Regions from separate parts of the Desulfovulcanus ferrireducens genome, predicted to be linked through region 2. Evidence: riboswitches for the same ligand, from Rfam matches in the RefSeq annotation. Region 2 holds a riboswitch; each other region holds the start of a gene.
The links. Region 2 has a riboswitch for cobalamin ahead of KFV02_RS06320 (hypothetical protein). Riboswitches for the same ligand answer to the same signal wherever they lie in the genome.

Region 1: linked by a shared signal. The riboswitch ahead of KFV02_RS09055 (anaerobic ribonucleoside-triphosphate reductase activating protein) and the one ahead of KFV02_RS06320 (hypothetical protein) in region 2 are both predicted to bind cobalamin.
Region 3: linked by a shared signal. The riboswitch ahead of metE (5-methyltetrahydropteroyltriglutamate--homocysteine S-methyltransferase) and the one ahead of KFV02_RS06320 (hypothetical protein) in region 2 are both predicted to bind cobalamin.

Annotation. Positions count from the first base shown of each region.
Region 1 is NZ_JAGUQP010000025.1:243-6,750, forward strand. Features, by position in the region: gene KFV02_RS09030 (hypothetical protein) at 1-182, opposite strand, end outside; gene KFV02_RS09035 (hypothetical protein) at 419-724, opposite strand; gene KFV02_RS09040 (ComEA family DNA-binding protein) at 896-1,168, opposite strand; gene KFV02_RS09045 (ribonucleoside triphosphate reductase) at 1,388-3,436, opposite strand; partial or broken gene KFV02_RS09050 (four helix bundle protein) at 3,473-3,799, opposite strand; gene KFV02_RS09055 (anaerobic ribonucleoside-triphosphate reductase activating protein) at 3,862-4,596, opposite strand; cobalamin riboswitch at 4,591-4,914, opposite strand; gene purN (phosphoribosylglycinamide formyltransferase) at 5,031-5,711, opposite strand; gene cobA (uroporphyrinogen-III C-methyltransferase) at 5,801-6,508, opposite strand, start outside.
Region 2 is NZ_JAGUQP010000014.1:21,243-27,750, forward strand. Features, by position in the region: gene cbiE (precorrin-6y C5,15-methyltransferase (decarboxylating) subunit CbiE) at 1-512, opposite strand, end outside; gene cbiD (cobalt-precorrin-5B (C(1))-methyltransferase CbiD) at 531-1,586, opposite strand; gene cobI (precorrin-2 C(20)-methyltransferase) at 1,750-2,526, opposite strand; gene KFV02_RS06315 (sirohydrochlorin cobaltochelatase) at 2,571-3,458, opposite strand; gene KFV02_RS06320 (hypothetical protein) at 3,493-3,726, opposite strand; cobalamin riboswitch at 3,691-3,885, opposite strand; gene KFV02_RS06325 (EamA family transporter) at 4,045-4,899, opposite strand; gene KFV02_RS06330 (mechanosensitive ion channel family protein) at 4,988-6,193, opposite strand; gene alr (alanine racemase) at 6,240-6,508, opposite strand, start outside.
Region 3 is NZ_JAGUQP010000046.1:233-6,465, reverse strand. Features, by position in the region: gene metE (5-methyltetrahydropteroyltriglutamate--homocysteine S-methyltransferase) at 1-2,093, opposite strand, end outside; cobalamin riboswitch at 2,290-2,459, opposite strand; gene KFV02_RS11135 (PHP domain-containing protein) at 2,554-3,414, opposite strand; gene infA (translation initiation factor IF-1) at 3,646-3,864, opposite strand; gene KFV02_RS11125 (GAK system CofD-like protein) at 3,979-5,199, shown strand; tRNA gene KFV02_RS11120 (tRNA-Pro) at 5,758-5,834, opposite strand; tRNA gene KFV02_RS11115 (tRNA-Ala) at 5,913-5,988, opposite strand.

The sequences.
Region 1 (6,508 bases), on a different contig from region 2:
AACATCGCTGGATGACATTGATAAATGTTATTTTCTTTTAACTTTTGTATAACTTGAAACAGACTCATATTTGGAACATCAATCAGATGAAAAATTGTTTCGAATTGTTGGTCTATGCTACCGTAAAAAACTTCTTTTGCTTTGGTCATAGTAATATTTTGTATTAAAGCTTGAGCAACCATGTATTACCTCCTTAACGAAATAACAGAGATAATACATGAAAATTAAATAAATGTTAAATCTTTAACCACAATTTGTTCAAAGAAATCAATATGTTAAATATAAAAAATTAGATGAAAATTTTCGGTGCAGCTATCGGATGCACCCACATTTAACTATCTGTTCAGCCCTCTCCACCAGATACTGTAAATAATGCCAATCAATCTTGACGACAATCACCAGATCAATCACACCATAATCAATGCCTTGCATAATCGCCTATTATATAGGCCGCCTCTACATTTCCCAGTCGGGAATGAATTTCATCTATAATCTTATCAATACCAAAATACTTGCGCACAATAGTGTTTAATTCGGGAAATAAGGGATGCAAGGTGTTGGCTGAATATTTAATGGTGCGACCATTAACTTTCTTCTTCAGCAGTCCTGTTTTTGTTAAACGCTCCAGTTCAACGCGCACACCATTGGAGGACTCGCTAAACTCTGCTGCCAGTTCCCGCAAATAACTGCTTACATGAGGATTTAAAAAAAAATTTAGAAACAAGTTTTAGGCGTGTTTTCGATGTAATAAGAACATCTAACATAAATTCTGAATATTTTTTTTACTCAAAAACTGTCAAGATATTTTTGAACGTCCAACATGGCTTTGGCTTCTAATTTGACTGTCCAAATTTTCCTCCTCTAAAAAAAAACGGCCCTTACGGGCCGCTTAAAGTCATTCAACTGTTATCAGACTCTTTAACCTCTCGCATTTAACCGGACCTATGCCTTTGACCTGCATGATATCTTCTTTTATTCTAAAAGGATATTTCTCCCTGTATTTTATTATCCTCTCAGCGATCACCGGCCCTATACCCGGAAGGCTAATCAACTCCTCTACAGTGGCAGTGTTGATATTCACCGGTTCTCCAGCAAGGGCAAAAGACGGAGCAATGCACAAAGTCCAAACTAGAGCTACAACAAACAAAGCTTTTAGAAAACGAAACATAGGGAACCTCCTTCTGGCCCATGCCCCCCATCGTGGCAGGAGTGCATGAAACATCAAGTTCAAAGTTTATTTATATCAATACGTTGCGTATATTTTATTTACGCTAACGGAGTTATGCTCTGATTTTTTTACATAAGGTGATTCCTTATGTAAAAAAGAGGTTCCCAAACATTAACAAAAACAAGCTTCTAGAACAAGCTGGCAACGATCGAATAATCTTTAAACTGCCAATTCAAATACCTGCCGGTCTCTGTATTCTGCCTGCTTACCCTTGTTCCAAAGGTTAACCGGCCTGTAATAACCCACCACGCGAGTATACACTTCGGTATCCAGACCACATTTCGGGCAGGTAAAATGTTCGCCTTGCAAATAACCGTGTTCCTTACAAACAGAAAATGTCGGGGTAATGGATAAATAAGGTAGTTTAGTCTTGGATAATGCCTTGAGGATAAAGCTCCTTAAGGCACCTGTATCTGTTACAGCCTCACCCAGGAAGGTATGAAAAACAGTGCCGCCAGTATACAAAGGCTGAAGTTTATTCTGGTGTTCCAGAGCAAAAAATACGTCCCTGGTGATGTCCACAGGCAAAGTTGTGGAGTTGGTGTAATAGGGCACACCATTTCCAGAAGTATAGATAGTATTGTAAAGGGCCTTATCAATCTTGGCCAAGCGATAACTTGTTCCTTCCGCAGGGGTTGCTTCAAGATTATATAGATTTCCGGTTTCTTCCTGGAATTTTACAGTCAAGTTACGCAAATGTTCAAGAACCCTCTCCATCAGCCTCATGCCGGCCTCGGTTTCAATACCCTTGCCCAACAGATTCATGCAGGCTTCGTGTCCGCCTACCAAGCCAATAGTACTAAAATGACCTTTAAGGCCATTTTTTAAGTACCTTCTAGAAAAGGGGAAAAGACCTTTTTCCATGTTATCGCAAATGAGCTTGCGTTTAAATTCCAGAGAGTCCTTTGCCAGCTCTGCATATTCAGCGATTAAATCTAAAAAGTCCTCTTCACCCTGAGCCAAAAAAGCCAGCTTAGGCAGGTTCAAGGTGACTACGCCAATAGACCCGGTCAAATCACCCGCCCCAAACAGACCTCCGGTTCTTTTCCTCAGCTCCCTTAAATCCATCTGCAAACGGCAGCACATGGAACGCACATCTTCGGGATTTAAGTCTGAATTGATAAAATTCTGGAAATAAGGCACACCATATTTTGCTGTAAGCTTGAGCAGCAGTTCGCCGACCTCACTTTCCCAAGGGAAATCAGGCGTCACATTATAGGTGGGAATGGGGAAAGAAAAGATGCGCCCATGGTAATCACCTTCCAGCATGACCTCTAAAAAGGCCCTGTTAATCATTTCCATTTCCGGGACAAAATCCCCATAGGTCTCATTTTGCAGCTTCCCACCAATAATCACTGCTTCTTTGGCAATATGTTTAGGTGGAACCAGATCAAATGTTAAATTGGTGAACGGGCTCTGTCCCCCCCATCTGGAAGTGGTGTTCAGGTTAAAGACAAATTTCTGCATGGCCTGCTTAACCTGGTGGTAATCAAGGCCATCATAACGGACAAAGGGGGCGAGATAAGTATCCACATTATTAAAGGCCTGTGCGCCGGCCCATTCATTTTGCAGAGTGCCCAAAAAGTTGACCATCTGCCCCAAAGCAGAATCAAAATGTTTGGCCGGACCGGAAGAACACCGTCCTTCCAGGTTGAACCCTTCCAGGAGAAGGTCACGCAAACTCCATCCGGCACAGTAACCAGCCAGGCCAAAAGACAGGTCATGGATATGAAAATAACCATGTTCATGGGCCAAACGAATCTCTTCCGGATATTTTTCCAAGGCGTACCTGGCCTGCACAGATCCGGACAAATGCAGCATCAGCCCCTGAAAAGAGTGGGCCATGTTGGCATTCTCATTAACCCGCCAATCAGACTTGTTCATGTAGCTGTCAATGGTATCTTTGATATCTAAAAAGGCCTCTTTCTGGCTACGAATCTCCCGTCTCTTTTCCCGGTATAAAATATATTTTTTAGCAGCCTGATACAGCCTGGACTCCATGAGGACCAATTCCACCATATCCTGGACCTGCTCTTGCTCAGGTATGTCCAAATCTGCAAGCTTGTTTTCCACTTTCATGGCCAGTCTTTTGGCCAAAAGAGGATCTTTAATCCCGCTGGCCTTTAAGGCCTTGAAAATAGCCTGGGCGATCCTATCTACAGACCAGGTTTCCAGCCGGCCGTCTCTCTTTTTGATTTGTTTAGGCATAAATATATCTCCTTTCAGATAATTTTGAATGTTGAATTATTTTTTATTCTGTTGTCCAGTCTTTATTATGCTTGTTAAAATTTTCATAATACTCTCAATTTCATCAAACAGGAGCTTTACTTTCGGCTTATCAGGATCAATATAGCCACTATCTTTTAATAAGTTTAGCCAATAATGCGTCTCTCTTGCTTCTTTAGCTGAAATAGACATCTTCGCTAAAAAATCTTTTTTACTAAATCCTACCTGAGCTTCATTAACATTTGCACCAATTGATGTTCCGCATTCTAACAATTGTTTAGACATCACATATTCTCTTTTATCATCTACCAGAAAATTATATAATTCAATAACCATTGAAGCAAATTTATATGTCTTTTAAACTATTATATTATCTTTCACTTCTTTAATTAAACATCCAACATTAATCATTCAACATTAACGAACGTCTGCTCTACCAATTCAAATCCTTTGGGCAGGTAGGTTTGAACTTCATGCATATCATCTTCTGTTAAACTCGGTACCCTGGTACATCGAAAGATAAATCTGTTCGGCCATTTTTTAGCCATATCAAAGATGGCTTCCAGACATTTTTGTGCTTTTTGTGAGCTAACCTTATTTCCAGTCAGCTGGGGATATTTTCCCCAGGGGCCTTTGACATCCACGGCTACCATCCGGACCAAATCCTTTTCCAGGACCAGCTTGACCACATCTGGCCGCAGACCATTGGTATCAAGCTTAACCGGAAGATTAAATACCCTTAAGGTGGTCAGGACTTGTTCAAGCCCCGCCAAGATAGTTGGCTCCCCCCCACTAACCACTAATCCATCCAACCAGGTTTTGTCATGATCTATTCTTTCCAGAACCATCCCCCGGTCCAATTGGGGTAAACTTTGCGGTTCCCAGGCAAGCCTGGCATTATGGCATGTGGGGCAACGCAGATTGCATCCACCAAAAAACAATACCGCGGTCACCTTGCCCGGCCAGTCACATAAACTTAACGGTTCATATCCGCGCAATGCCACCCAGGGCGATACGCAGGAGTTATTCTTATCTGACATTCCGAAAATAAATTTAGGGTACCTTGGTTTAAAATTCAGAATCTTAAGTATTTTGAGGATAAAATAAATATTTCCCCTGCATCCTCGTGCAGAGAAAATCATGACAAGCTCCAGGCAGGTCTTCTGGCTCTTCCCGGTTTTCTGCCGACCTTCCCATCCTTTTTTAAAAAAAGAAGTTCAGAAGTTGAGAAGATTAGGAGATAGGTTTTTATAAACGAAAGTCCCATCTCCTTTTCCGTGTTCTTCAATCTTCCTAACTTCCCAACATCCTATCTGCCTAACTTCTCCTAAGCAGGAATGCAGGACAGTGGTCATGACCTGGAGAAAACCTTCACGGGAATTACAGCGGCGGGACCGCCCCGGACTCTCACCGGAGTTCCCTATTAAGGCCGCGCGGCCACCTGGAGTAAATCATGGCGGCAGAAATTATAATCCCACCAGAGGCAGGATACAAGAAAAAATAAAAAAATAAATAATTCGACTAATTAGAGGGCGAGACTTTTTAAATTAAACCCAAAATCCCTGGTCTGGCGTGACTAAAAACCCGGCTCCAGTCCTGGATTGACAAAGGCTGGTGCTGTTTCATCCGCTTGCACAAAAACCGGAGGGCAATCCCTCACTTCCACTTTTCTGCCCACAATCTTAAGCCTTCCCTGGGCCAGCCACTCAATAGCCTGAGGGTAAATCCGATGCTCCCAATTCAAGATACGCTGCCCGAGGCTCTGGCCATCATCGCTGACATAGGCCGGCACAACAGCCTGGATAATAATCGGACCATTATCCATTTTCTCGTCCACAAAATGCACTGTACACCCGGAAAAACGCACCCCATAATCAGCTGCCTGGGCCTGGACACGCACGCCTGGAAAACTGGGTAAAATTGCAGGATGTATATTTAAAATTTTATTGGGAAAGGCCTGAATGAACGCAGGAGTCAATATCCGCATAAATCCGGCCAGAATTACCGCTTCTGCACCTGCTTCCTTGATAACCCGGACCATGGCCTGATCAAAGTCCTCGCGGGAAGAAAAATTTTGATGCTCGATAACTTCCGTGCGCAAATTATGCTTTTTGGCTCTTGTTAGTCCGTAGGCATCGGGTTTATTGCTGATAACCACCTTGATTTCGGCATGAAGCACTTTCTGTTCTATTTTATCAATTATGGATTGCAGATTCGACCCGCTTCCTGAGATTAAAACAGCTATGGGTAAGGCCATTGATCCTCCTTTTTTGTTTGAGTGGTTAAGTTAATTTATTCTCTTAATAATACAAAACAACTAAACCACTCAACTACTTACCTACTCAACTATTCAACTATAGCTTTCACCAAGCCATCTATAGTAAATTCTTCTGGCTGAATATGGGCATCAAAACCATACTTCTGTAATGTTCTAGCCGTAATAGGACCTATGCAGGCCAATTTTATACCGTTTCCGCCTTCTGCGGCAGATACATAAGGTTTAAGTTTCTCAGCATCGAGGAGACTAAAGAAATTCTCAACAGTAGAAGAACTGGTAAAGGTAATATATTGAATTTTTCCTTCATTAATCTGCTCTAAGAGGACATCAGCGTTAGCGTCGCTTTCCTGGCTTAATACTGTTTCGTAAACAGGTAAAATATCTACCTCTGCCCCGGCACGTCTCAGGTTTTCCGGTAGGACCTCCCGTGCCTTCTTGGCCCTGGGAATGAGCACTTTTTTGCCCTTGATCCCCATTTTTAAAAGCCCTTCCACCACGGATTCCGCCACGTATTTATCAGGAATAAAGTCAGCAAAAATCCCCCTTTCTCTCAAAGCAGAAGCCGTGGCCGGCCCAATTGCTGCCACCTGCGTCAGCCCGAGAGCGCGGGCATCATAGCCCATGCTTCTCAGCTGTTGCCAGAAGAATTTGACCCCATTGACAGAGGTAAAAACAATCCATTGGTAAAAATCCAGATTTGTGATGGCCTCTCTTAAATGAGAGTAATCATCCAGAGGCTTGATCTTGATGGTTGGGAACTCATAACAGCATGCGCC
Region 2 (6,508 bases):
AAATTTTTATTAAGCTTTGGCCATAATGCTTTAAACCAGGTTAAATCTCTGCCCAATAAAATAACAACTACTGGATAAGATAAAAGTTCGCTGGCCTCAAATTCAGGTTCGCGGCCGTGTACACTGACGATCTTCGCTTTTGTCCACTCGAGCTTAAGCCGAGAGAGGGCAAGTTGCACCGAGCTAATTCCCGGGACTAGATGGCAATTTTCCGGGCCAAATTTGTGCACAACCTTCTGGCTAAAACTAAAACAGCCGGGGTCGCCACTGACGAGCACGGCTATCTTTTGGTCTTTAAAACTGGTCTCTATGAACTCAAGGGCTTGGTCTATGTCCGCACCTAAAGAAAATAGCCGGCCTTTAAACTCTGGAAAAAGCTCAAGTAGCCTGGGAGCACCAACCAGAATATCTGCTTTCTCCACTTCTTTTAGCGCGGCCAAAGTTAGAAAATCTTTGTCCCCCGGTCCGCAGCCAATAATAGAGATTTTGGGTTTATTGAGCTTGTTGATCATGATGCGACTTGGACGATATCAAAGGTTCTTGCCTAAAATTTCACCTTTTAGGTTGATTAAAACAACTTGTAAGAGAGGAACAGTACTTAGCCTTTGCTGTACCTTTTCGAATACCTGCTTGGCCAGGTGGTTGCCAATAACCTGTCGCTCTTTGGCTGCCAGACAGGAAAATCCTCCTTCCACGGTAGTCACATCTGTAAGTTTGATGCCCAGTACCTGTTTTACTGCGGCTAGAAATATGGGCACTGCTGAAGGAGAATTTTGGCTATGAGTCTGAAAGTGGCCGTTTATAAATTTTAAAAGTTTTCCAGCATGGCCGAGGATAGTTACTTTTCTAAAGTCATAGTTTTTGAGCTTGTCCAGAGCATAGGCCCATTCATTACTTACCTCAACAACTATATCCGCATTAAACCCAAGGCTCGTTGCAGCCCTGTTCCCGATATTTCCCGGCACCAGGACCAGTTCCCTGTAGCCCATTTCCCAAACCATATTTATATTTAAGCCTATGGTTTCTTTAATGGCCGCTACGGAATAGGGTCTGACCACACCAGTGGTGCCCAAAATCGAGATGCCACCCTTAATGCCTAAACGGGGATTAAAGGTCTTGTGAGCAACTTCTTCGCCGCAGGGAATGGAGATTTTTATTTGCACACCTAAAGCAGTTACTTCCCTGATGGCCTGGATGATCATCTGTCTTGGAACGGGATTTATGGCTGGCTCACCCACTGGTACTGGCAGGCCTGGTCTGGTCACTACGCCTAAACCTTTGCCGCGGACGAACTCAATTCTATTGCCTTCGCTGTTAAATCTTGCCTGTACATGAACCTCCAGACCGTGAGTTACGTCCGGGTCATCGCCGGCATCCTTTTCTACCCAGGCGCAGGCCAAATTATCCTGCTTGCTCCACCCTTTAATAGGGACCTTGATTTTTTTGCCCGTGGGCAGGGTAATTTCAACTGCCTGAACTTCATCTTTGTCCACGCTGCCGCTAAGTAGTAAAACTGCAGCCTTGGCCGCGGCAGCTGCACACGTGCCAGTGCTCAGGCCTGTTTTTAACTTGCTCTTTACCGGCATACCTTCTTCCAGACCTCTTTTCCTCTTAACCTTTTAGCTCCTTCGTCTTTTCACCTCTTCTCTTTTGAGCCAGTGGACACACCCTATTTTAACCGCTGATTGAAAGTCTTTGTACCAGCATGACCAGCATGAAAGAAATCAGGACTGGAATAAACCATGGGGATTAAGTTGAAAAGGTGTGGTCACAGGCTCTTTTATGGTTATTCCACTTTCTTCTTCCAATATTCACAATCACTGTGGCCAGGTAGCCGGGCATGGATTTCAAGGCCTGGGCCAGGTCTTCACAGACAAACTCTTTATCTTCCTGTTCTACATAACAGACCATTTTGGCCCTATGTTCCAATCCATGTTTTTTAAGAAGAGCGTAAAGCTCGGAAATTTTCTTGCCCACCTTATATAACACCAGTGTTTCACATCTGGTAAGGCATTTCTCCACTTCCTGCATGTCTGTGCCAGGAACGAGCAAAAGTCTATCTTCCTGCATGGTCAGAGGATAACCAAGCTTTGCACTCACGGCCTGAAATGCAGTGATGCCGGGCACCACATGGATCATCGAGCGATGCATTCTTTTGGATAAAAGGTGCAGAAGATAGCAACTGGTGCTATAGACCAGCGGATCACCAAGTGTGACCTGCACCACTATTTGGTTTTGATTGCATCGTTTAACAACCAACGAGGCCATTTTCTCCCATGACGTCCATGTCTTTTGTTCATCCCTATCCATAGGATAGACATGCTCGACTATTTCCTGGCGATCAAGCCATGGCTTGATCGCCTCTAAAGCGAGGCTGGTTTTAGAACGGGCTGAACAGGGGCAGATGATCACATCTGCCCCTTTAATCATGTTCACAGCCCTGATAGTCAAAAGGTCTGGCGCACCCGGGCCAACACCCAGGGCATAAAAATGTCCTTTCTCAGGATAAGTAACATATCGATGCATAAACTGATACGTCCTGTAGATGCGGGGTAACCCCCTTTCGTACTTTAAAGTTGGTCCACTACAGTTTTTAAGTGTTCGACCCAGATATCTACAATCTGATCATATTCAGCCGTGCCTTTAAGTACCGGTATACATTCTATTCCTTGTGCAGTGAGCACTGATTTCCAGGAGTCTGGTTCATCTCCGGCCATATCGTTGCGGGCATGGTCACCAGCCACAGACATAAACGGAAGGAGATACGCCTTTTTTATTCCGCGGCTTTTTAGTTCCTTGACAGTATCCTCAAGGGATGGCGCACCTTCTACAGTGCCCACGAAAATATTTTTGTCCTTTTGCCACAAGTAATATTGCAGGGCCGGATAACAGGCATTGGCCGAATGGTACGACCCATGCCCCATGTAAAGAACTGCCTCTTCCTGTTTTCTTTGTGCCGGGATGTTTTTGAGCAAGGCCTGAACTGTTTTTTGAAAATCTTCGTGTGTTGCCAATAACGGATGACCTACCAGGATTTTTTGTATGCCCTTGGGCAGACCTGAAAAGCTTTGTGCCACCTGGACCAGATAATCATATTCCGCGCCTGGAATAGTGTGCAATGATTGCACAGCCACATGGGTAAAGCCTTCATCCATCATTTTGGCCAGGGCCTGGGCCGGAGAAAGGAGTTTTTGCCCTTTCTTAGCCAATTTATGGCGGATAATCTTTGACGTATAGGCCCAGTACACAGGTATGCCCGGAAAGGCCTGACGCACTTTTTTTTCTATATTGGTGAAGGCTTTTTGAGCCTGCGTATAAGTCGTGCCGAAAGCCACCAATAAAATACCTATTTTTTTCTCTTGCTTATGGCCATGAGCAAGGACATCACTTGCCAAGGTAAGTAAGAAAAAAAGTCCCACCACAACGGGTAAAACCCGCAATCCCAAAAAATTACGCATAATAAACCTCCCAAAATTTTTTTGGGGCTAATAACTAAATGGTGTATATGGGGATAAATGCGACAGGCCTGCTAGGTAGCTTATAGCTTCTTTTAGCCGGGCACTCAAATTTTATGTAGTTTGGGCGCCCGGTATCAATTTTTCTTCGTTTTGAAGCTGAAGCTTTGAGCTTGATCGTTCCCAGCAGGTAGTCATACACCCGGCCTCCTGAACAAAGCCCCCGTTGTTCAGGAGAAAAGGATATCTTTTGGCAGGTCTTCCGGCTCATCCCATCAGCCTCGGCCTTCCCATCCATTTTGAGAACTCAAAATAGGACAGTGGCGCACACGGAGACTGACTTTTGTGGGAATCACGGCGGCGGGACCGCTCCCGATTTTCACGGGATTCCCTATTAAGCTTTACAAGCACCAAAAGATAAAATGAACAGTGACATTTTTTTAGCTCAGGACGCAGAGGAAAGCAAGGGAATTAGTTGAGTGGTCGAGTAGTCGAGTGGTTGAGTGGTTGAGTGGGAGAGTGGGTGAGTGGGGTGGTGGGAGTCTGGAAGTTGAGGCGGTTCAGTCCATCCAAGCTAAACGAAATTGAATCAGGCCGTCATCAGGAAAACTCCTGCCAGCATGATCATGGCCCCGCAAAGCCTTAGCTTTAAATCCTTTTCCTTAAAGACTAGTGCACCAATAATCACCCCGAAAACAATGCTTAATCGCTTGATGGCTATTACATAAGGTACCAAGCCGATGTTTACTGCTGACATTTGGGAAATGAGCCCCATTGCTGTAAATAGTCCGATTAGGCTCAGCAAAAAGATGTTTTTTCTGGAGCCAAGGGAAATACTTTTTTGCTGTTTGAATAAAAGCAAGGTCAGGCCGGAAGCAATAAATGCTTGAACGCAAAAGGCCCAGAAAAAAGGGGATGTCTCCCTTATGCCCATTTTATCCACATTGGCGGCGATGCTCCAGATAAGGGCTACACAAAGCATAAGCCTGGGGCCTTTTTCTGAAAACAGTCCCTTGATGGGCCCCCAAAAGCCAGGTTTTGAGCTGCCTAAAATATATGAACCCAGAAAAATCAGAAACACGCCCAAAAAACCAGTAGGTTCTGGCTTGTCGCCGACCATGAGCGGAGAAGTAAAGAGCAAAAAAATCGGCGTAAAACTAAGGAGAGGCAGGGTCAGGGATAGGTCAGAGGCTTGGATGGCCCGGATATACAGGATCGTGGCCAGGATATTTAATCCGCCTCCAAGGGCCAGGATCCCCAAAAAACGCAGACTTAAATATTCAGGGACAGGGGTTATGAAACTTAAAGGAAGGAGAAACGGCAGGGAAAAGGCCTTCCATGCCCAGGCAATGACCAGAAAATTATTACCCTGTAGTCCCTTTTTGCAGAGGCCATCTTTAATGGCCTCGCAAAGGGCGGTAAACAAAGAGAGAACAATCCACATCAGTTCGGTTAGTATGCAGGTTTCGGGCCCAGGTGAGGGTATTTAATAAAGTTATTCACGTGAAGGACACATTATGAACAAGCCTGGTTTATATCCTGCGATCTACCAGGGCGTTGCGCTGATAGGCCCTCAAATGAAATTCTGGCAAGGCAGCCAGGATATGGTCAAAAATATCGGCCTGAATAGCCTCGTAATTGGCCCAATTTGTATCATTCACAAAGCAGTAAATCTCCAGTGGCAGACCTTTATCCGCCGTAGGCTGTAGATGACGCACGATCAGGGTCAGGTCTTGTCTGATATTGGGATGGGACTTAAGATAAGCCAGGATATAGGCCCGCAAGGTACCCAGGTTTGTCAGGCGCCGGCCATTGAGCACTGATTCCGGACTGGCTCCTACATTTTTATTGTGCTCCTCGATTTCTATCCTTTTTTGCTCCAGATAACTTTTGAGAATATCTATTTTTGATAAACGCTCCATGAGCTCGTCGTCCAGAAACTTGATGCTGGACTGGTCTATTAAAATAGATCTTTTAATCCTGCGCGCTCCGGCCTCTTCCATCCCCCGCCAGTTTTTAAAGGAATGATCCAAAAACTTAAATGTAGGGATTGCCACAATGGTCTTGTCAAAATTTTGCACTTTGACTGTATGCAGGGCAATATCAATGACATCGCCGTCAGCTCCAAACGCAGGCATCTCAATCCAGTCACCTTTTCGCAAAAGATCGTAACTGGCAATTTGAATGCTGGCCACAAAGGATAAAACCGTATCCTTAAAAATGAGCATGAGCACAGCGGTCAAAGCACCAATTCCACTTATCAGGCCCCAGGGAGATTTATCCAGGATAATGGAGATAAGAAAAATTCCCCCAATAATATAGACAAAAATTTTGACTAGTTGCAGATAACCTTTGATGGGGCGCCTGGCTGAAATGGGGTAGGTATTGTAGATGTCAACAAAGGAATCGAGAAGTTTGTTTACGACAAGAATAATAATAAAGGTTACATAAATAGAGACAATTTTCTGGCCATAGGAAAACAATGTGGGGAGGGCCTTTAGACCATAATAAAAGACCATGGCCGGGATCAGTAAGATCAACTGGTTAAACACCTTGTTCTTGATCAATACATCGTCCCATTTGGTCTTGGTCTTTGTAAGAATTTTATTGATCAAACCGAGCAGGTATTTTTGGCTCACTACATAACTTAACCAGCTGACAATAAAGACAAAGGCTAATTTAACCAGGTCGATACCGTAAGGGATATTCGCTAATCCATCCCAGATTTTATCCAGCATAACTTCTTTTACCTCTTAAACTTTTAGCCTTTCTGAACATCGTGTTTTACTCATATTCCCTGGTGTTTTGCCCTAGTAGACAAAAAACCTCATAGGTGATGGTTCCCCACCATTTGGCCAGCTCTTCCGGCAGGATTTTCTCTTTACCCTGTCCACCCAAGACATAGGCCAGGTCCCCCGGCCTGGTCTGCGGAATATGGCTTATGTCTATGGCTGTGAGTTGCATACAGACGCGGCCGATAACGGGGGCTCTTCTGCCATGGACAAGCATCCATCCTTTGTTGGACAGAGCGCGGGAGTAATTGTCTGCATAGC
Region 3 (6,233 bases), on a different contig from region 2:
ATATCATAAATCCCCGGCCCTATTTCATTAGGGTACTTGAATTCCTTGAATGTATCCAGAAGTGTCATCTGGCTGCGGCTGGCCTCAATGCTGATTACATCAGCATCCATAGCTGCAATCCACTCGATAATGTCTTCAAAGTCGCAATAACACATGTGAGTGTGGATTTGGGTTTCCTCTTTTACTCCTGACGTGGCCAGACGAAAACAATTAACGGCCCAGTCCAGATATTCATGCCAATGTTTACGCTTTAAAGGCAGGCCCTCGCGCAGGGCTGGCTCGTCAATCTGGATAATTTTAACCCCGGCCTTTTCCAGATCCTGCACTTCTTTGCGAATAGCCATGGCAATCTGCTTACAGGTCAGGCTGCGTGGTTGGTCGTCACGGACAAAGCTCCAGCAGAGCATAGTTATGGGCCCGGTGAGCATGCCTTTAACGGGTTTTGCAGTCAGTGATTGGGCATAGGTGATCCAGTCTACAGTCATGGTTTTGGGACGGTACACATCCCCATAAATGATAGGGGGCTTAACACAACGTGTGCCATAACTCTGCACCCAGCCATTTTCCGTAAAACAATAGCCCGCCAGTTGCTCGCCAAAATATTCAACCATATCGTTTCGTTCAGGCTCTCCATGCACAAGCACGTCCAGGCCAATTTGTTCCTGCCTGGCCACCGTATCCTGAATAAAACCCTGCATGGCCCGAACATAATCTTCCTGACTCATCTGCCCTGTTTTAAACTTGCGGCGTGTGCTTCGTATTTCAGCGGTCTGAGGAAAAGAACCGATGGTTGTGGTTGGTAAAAGGGGCAGATTTAGATGTGCCCGTTGCTTTTGTCTGCGCTCAGAATAAGGAGCGCTACGTTTAAACATATATTCGTCAGTGGCCCGCAGTTCTCTTTGCACTTGTTCATTTTTGACCAAGGGACTATTTTGTCTGCTGGCCATTATTTTCCTGTTTTCAGCAAGAATATTCCGGACAACTTTTTTATCTATTGCATCAGCTAAAACGCGCAACTCAAAACATTTTTGTTTGGCAAAGGCCATCCAGGACCTGATTTCGGGATTTAGTTTTTTTTCCTCCTCCAGATCAATGGGCACATGCAACAACGAACATGACGGTCCAAGGAGTACCCTATCGGCACCCAGAGCTGTGCAGGCTTTTGTTATCATCTGCAGTCCCTTGTCCATATCTACCCGCCATATATTTCGGCCATCCACAATCCCTAAGGAAAGGGTCATAGAAGAGGGAAGTTCAGCTAAAATGGGACCGAGTTGATAAGGGGAGCGAACAAGATCCAGGTGTAGTCCGTCTATGGGCAGGGACATGACAATATCCTTGTGCTCCAGAATATCTCCAAAATATGTGGCCAGCATAATTCTGGCCTCTCCTTTTGCCTTGGCCAGCCGCTCATAAACGTTTTGGAAACGGGCGCGGACATGATCTGGCAGGTCTAACACCAGGATGGGTTCATCAATTTGAATCCACGTTAATTCCCTCCTCACCCCCGCAATAATCTCTTCGTACACATTGACAATAGCATCAAGATGATCCCACCGGTCAAAGTTGTCGTCCTTTGACTTGCCCAGATAGACATACGTCAAAGGGCCGGGAATAACAGCCTTGATATTGTTGAATCCTGCTTCTTTGGCCTCTCGTATTTCATTGAACAGCTTTGAGCTGGACAGAGAAAAGGTTTGTTCGGGTGTAAACTCAGGCACAATATAGTGGTAATTAGTGTCAAACCATTTGGTCATTTCCATGGCAATAATCCCACCATCTTCACCTGCCGTGCCACGGGCCATGGCAAAATAAGTGTCCAGATCAACTTCGCTGCCCTCCCAATTATAACGTTTTGGGACTGCTCCTAAAGCTGCAGTCATATCCAGAATGTGGTCATAAAAGGAAAAGTCCCCAACAGGCAGAAGGTCAATACCGGCATCATGCTGCAGACGCCAGTGGTTAAGACGTAATTCCTTTGCCTTCTGAAACAGAGTCTCCTTGTCAATTTCACCTTTCCAAAAACTTTCTACTGCCTTTTTTAACTCCCGATGCAGGCCAATGCGGGGAAATCCCAATGAATGTGTGAGCATAAACTCCTCCTTTGAAAATTAGATGCAGACATAAAGCACGCGCCAGGCCTGACAAAAAGCCATAAAAAAACCCGCCCTCACGGGCGGGTTTGCGTCAGAATTGTTTAGAATCAGGAGAAAAGACAATAATCCACAAGTGCCACATGCAAATTTGCATGGCCTTCTCCCATTCTATTCTTCACCCAAACCGCGAGGTGAAAATAGACGCATCCCAGGACGTCTTCTGGCTTCCGGAAATGGCTTAAGTTAGCGTATCCTTCCCAGGTTTCCCCAGTGAATACGCCAGCCAGAATATTTTCCGGTCACAGCAGCGCGTCTGCCACGGATTTGCACCGTGTTCCGTTTCCTGAGCGCGTTTTATGTCTGTTTAAAAGTAGAGGGAATATAAGGAGAACAAGTTTTTCCTGTCAAGGAAGATAATGTAGGAGTGCAAAAAAATACCTGACACGCTTCGGTGTTCTTAAACCCAAAGCCCTTGTTCCTGCCTTCTGGTCTTTATCTTTTCCAGCAAGGAATAAGGAATGTCCAGATTTCCTTTCCCTGTTCCCAAGGCAATATGAGGTTTGATCGTGCCATGGAAATCCGAGCCGCCACTGACCAAAAGGTCTAATTCCTGACAGAGGTATAAATAGGCAGCAGTTTGATCCGGCGTATGTTCAGAATACAAGACTTCTACTCCGTCAAGACCAAGTTTTTTCAGCTGGACAAGCTCCTTTTCCAAGGCAGGCAAATGCAAATTCAGAGAAAAGGGATGGGCCAAAATTACGGTAGCCTGTTCCTTTTTAAGCAAAGAGATAGCTTCTTCAGGAGTAAGCTTTTGCTTGGGCACATAGGCACTGCCCCGGGGGCCAAGGTACTTATTAAAAGCCTCCTGTATAGAGGGAACAATTCCTTTCTTCATCAAAACCTGGGCCAGATGGGGACGCCCCACACTTCCTCCCCCGGCCAATTCTTTGACTTCTGCATAAGTGATGTCCAGGCCTAAGTCTTGGAGCTTGGCAATCATCAGCTCGTTGCGCTTATTCCGCTTGGCCTGCAAAGACCTCAAAGCTGCATCCAGCTGCTCCGCTTCAGGCCTAAGCCACAGACCGAGGATATGCATAATCCCGTCCGGATAATCCACGCTTAATTCACAGCCGGGGATGACTTCTAGACCTAGTTCTTTTCCTGCCTGCAAGGCAGAGGCAAGCCCTCTGATTGTATCGTGGTCAGTAAGGGCAATGGCCTTCAAACCTTGTTTTTTAGCCAGTCGAACCAGTTCGGTGGGGGTCAAGGTACCATCAGAGGCAGTCGAATGGGTATGTAAATCTATTTCAGGCATGTGGTTAAATATGCACAGACTCAAACATTAACAAATTTATCAAAATTGTAAATTTCAATTTAAAAATTGTTCCGCCAAAGACAGAGGCAATTAAAACATGGTGTTATCAATAGATACAATAGATAAACAGACGAATACTTTTAGTCTTAATGCCAGTCTTTTTTCTTACGTTTGTCTTAAAAAACTATTTATTTTAACTTTAGCTTGTTTTAAACTCCAGACTATGAGTTGCTACTTGAAACGATACGTAATCCTGCCCCTAGTTAGATCGTAAGGGGAAAGCTCAACCTTGACCCTGTCTCCCGGCAAAATACGAATATAGTATTTACGCATTTTGCCAGAAATATGCCCAAGTACCACATGCCCATTATCCAATTTAACTCTAAACATGGCATTGGGCAGTGCTTCTTCAACAACACCTTCCACCTCAATGGCTTCTTCTTTGGCCATAAAAACTCCTTTCAAAGGTTGATTAGTTAGTTTAACAAATTTAAAATGAATTATAATTAATAAATTGAAGCTATGAACATGTCAAGATAAACCAAAATCAGACTTTAGTATATTATGAAAAATAATCTTTCCATAAAATGGAGTAAGGGCGGACTTGATGAAACCGTAGAGGTTATCCGGCCAGATCTGGTCAAAATTGAGCGATTGCAAACAAACGCGCCCCATGGCCCGAAGATTCTTTTTTTTAGTGGAGGTAGTGCTCTCAAGGCGTTAAGCCAGAAGCTCATCCAATACACTCATAACTCCATCCACATTATCACTCCCTTTGATTCAGGTGGCAGCTCTGCCAGGTTAAGGCATGCTCTACGCATGCCCGCAGTTGGGGATTTACGCAACAGACTTTTGGCGCTAGCTGATAAAAGCGTTCCTGGAATCCCTGAAGTGCGGGCTCTGCTTTCTTATCGCTTTCCCAACAATCTCCCTCAAAAAAACTTGAGCATGATTTGGGGTGATATAGTAAACGGGAGTAGTCATCTTTTCCTTAAAGTCCCCCACTCCATACGCGAAAATATTTGTGATTACCTGCGCATAGTTGAACAAAATTTATCTGCGGACTTTGACTTCAACAGGGCAAGCCTGGGCAATCTTGTTCTTGCTGGGCTCTACTTAAAGAGTAACCGGAAGATTGACAGGGCAGTTGAAGAATTTTCCCGCCTGGTAAACTCCAGGGGAGTAGTCCGGCCAGTGGTCAACAGAAGCCTGCATCTGGCGGCTGAACTGGAAAACGGACAAAAGATAGTTGGCCAGCATCTTTTGACAGGTAAAGAGGTGCAGGCGATCCAATCCAGAATTAATGATATCTATTTGGTAGAAGACAACACATCACTTCTGCCTATTGAGGTGCAAGTTGATACTAAAACCAGGGACTTGATATTAAACGCAGATTTGATCTGCTACCCTATGGGTAGTTTTTATACCAGCCTAATTGCCAATCTTTTGCCCAAGGGAGTTGGTGAAGCTATAGGTCAAAACCCCTGCCCGAAAATATTTATTCCCAACACAGGAATTGACCCGGAGTTGCAGGGGATAAACCTCTCGAAACAGATCAAAATTTTATTGAAATACTTGAGAAAGGATAAATCTTCCCTGAACATAAGCAAGTTGTTAAACTTTGTAGTGATGGATGTCGATACCAACAGGTATGCCGGAGGAATCCGGGGAGAGGAGCTATCCACCTGGGGGATTAAGGTTATCCGTTATCCATTGGTCACTAAAGACTCTGCCCCCTACCTAGATGTAGACCGTTTATGCGAGATTATTTTTTCAATAACATAAGAGTCTGTGACCAAATTTTAACCGCTGATTGAAAGCCTTGGTTTCTGAAATGCATTACAAACGGCTTGAACAAGCCATCTTGGCGAAGCTTGCGGAAAAGCAGAGCATCAGAGTGAATGGGGTAAATATTTTGCGATACTGACCATAACTATCGACAGTTTAAATTGAGCGATTTTTTTTGCAGTTCAAACTTTGAGATTGGTTCGCTACACTTTGTTCCACTCGCAATGACAGGGGCGAGATTGTCATTGCGAGGGCAGCGAAGCTGTCCGTGGCAATCTCACCCATTGAGTGAAAATGGCTCAACTCAGCTATAATTAAAAAAATATTTGTTTACCCTAAATATCCCATTATGCTCTGTCCGCAAGCAAGCTATAGCTAGGTCCAAATCTTTGGACCAGCATGAAAGAAATCAGGATTGAAAAAACTATGAAAAATTGCCCTCTGAGTAGGGTTTGACCACAAACTCATGCATGATTGAACTATCTCTGAAAAAAATAAAAAGGGACAAATTATACCTGCCTGTAGCGTGGTTAATTTGCCCCTTTACTGTCTTGCTGGTCGGGATGAGAGGATTTGAACCTCCGACCCCTTGAACCCCATTCAAGTGCGCTCCCAGACTGCGCCACATCCCGACAATAAACAATTATAGAAGATTTAAATCTTACTTGTCAACATTTTTTTAATATCGACAGGTTACAGTGCATATAAATTGGTGGAGGCGAGGGGATTTGAACCCCCGACCTCAGACTTGCGAAGCCTGCGCTCTCCCAGCTGAGCTACGCCCCCTCTTTTTGAGAAGATAGGAGGATAAGAAATTAAGAAGATAGGGGAAAGAATCGCTGTTTCTTAACTTCCCAACCTCTTATCCATTACTCTCCTTTGACCGGTTAATCAAGTATAAGATCTCAACTTTCTGACATGATTAACAACCTCAAATTACTGCACAATTGAAGAGTGCATTTTCTGAAATGCATTACAAACGGGTTGGGTAACACATCTTGGCGAAAATTGCGGAAGTGCTGTGCATAGGG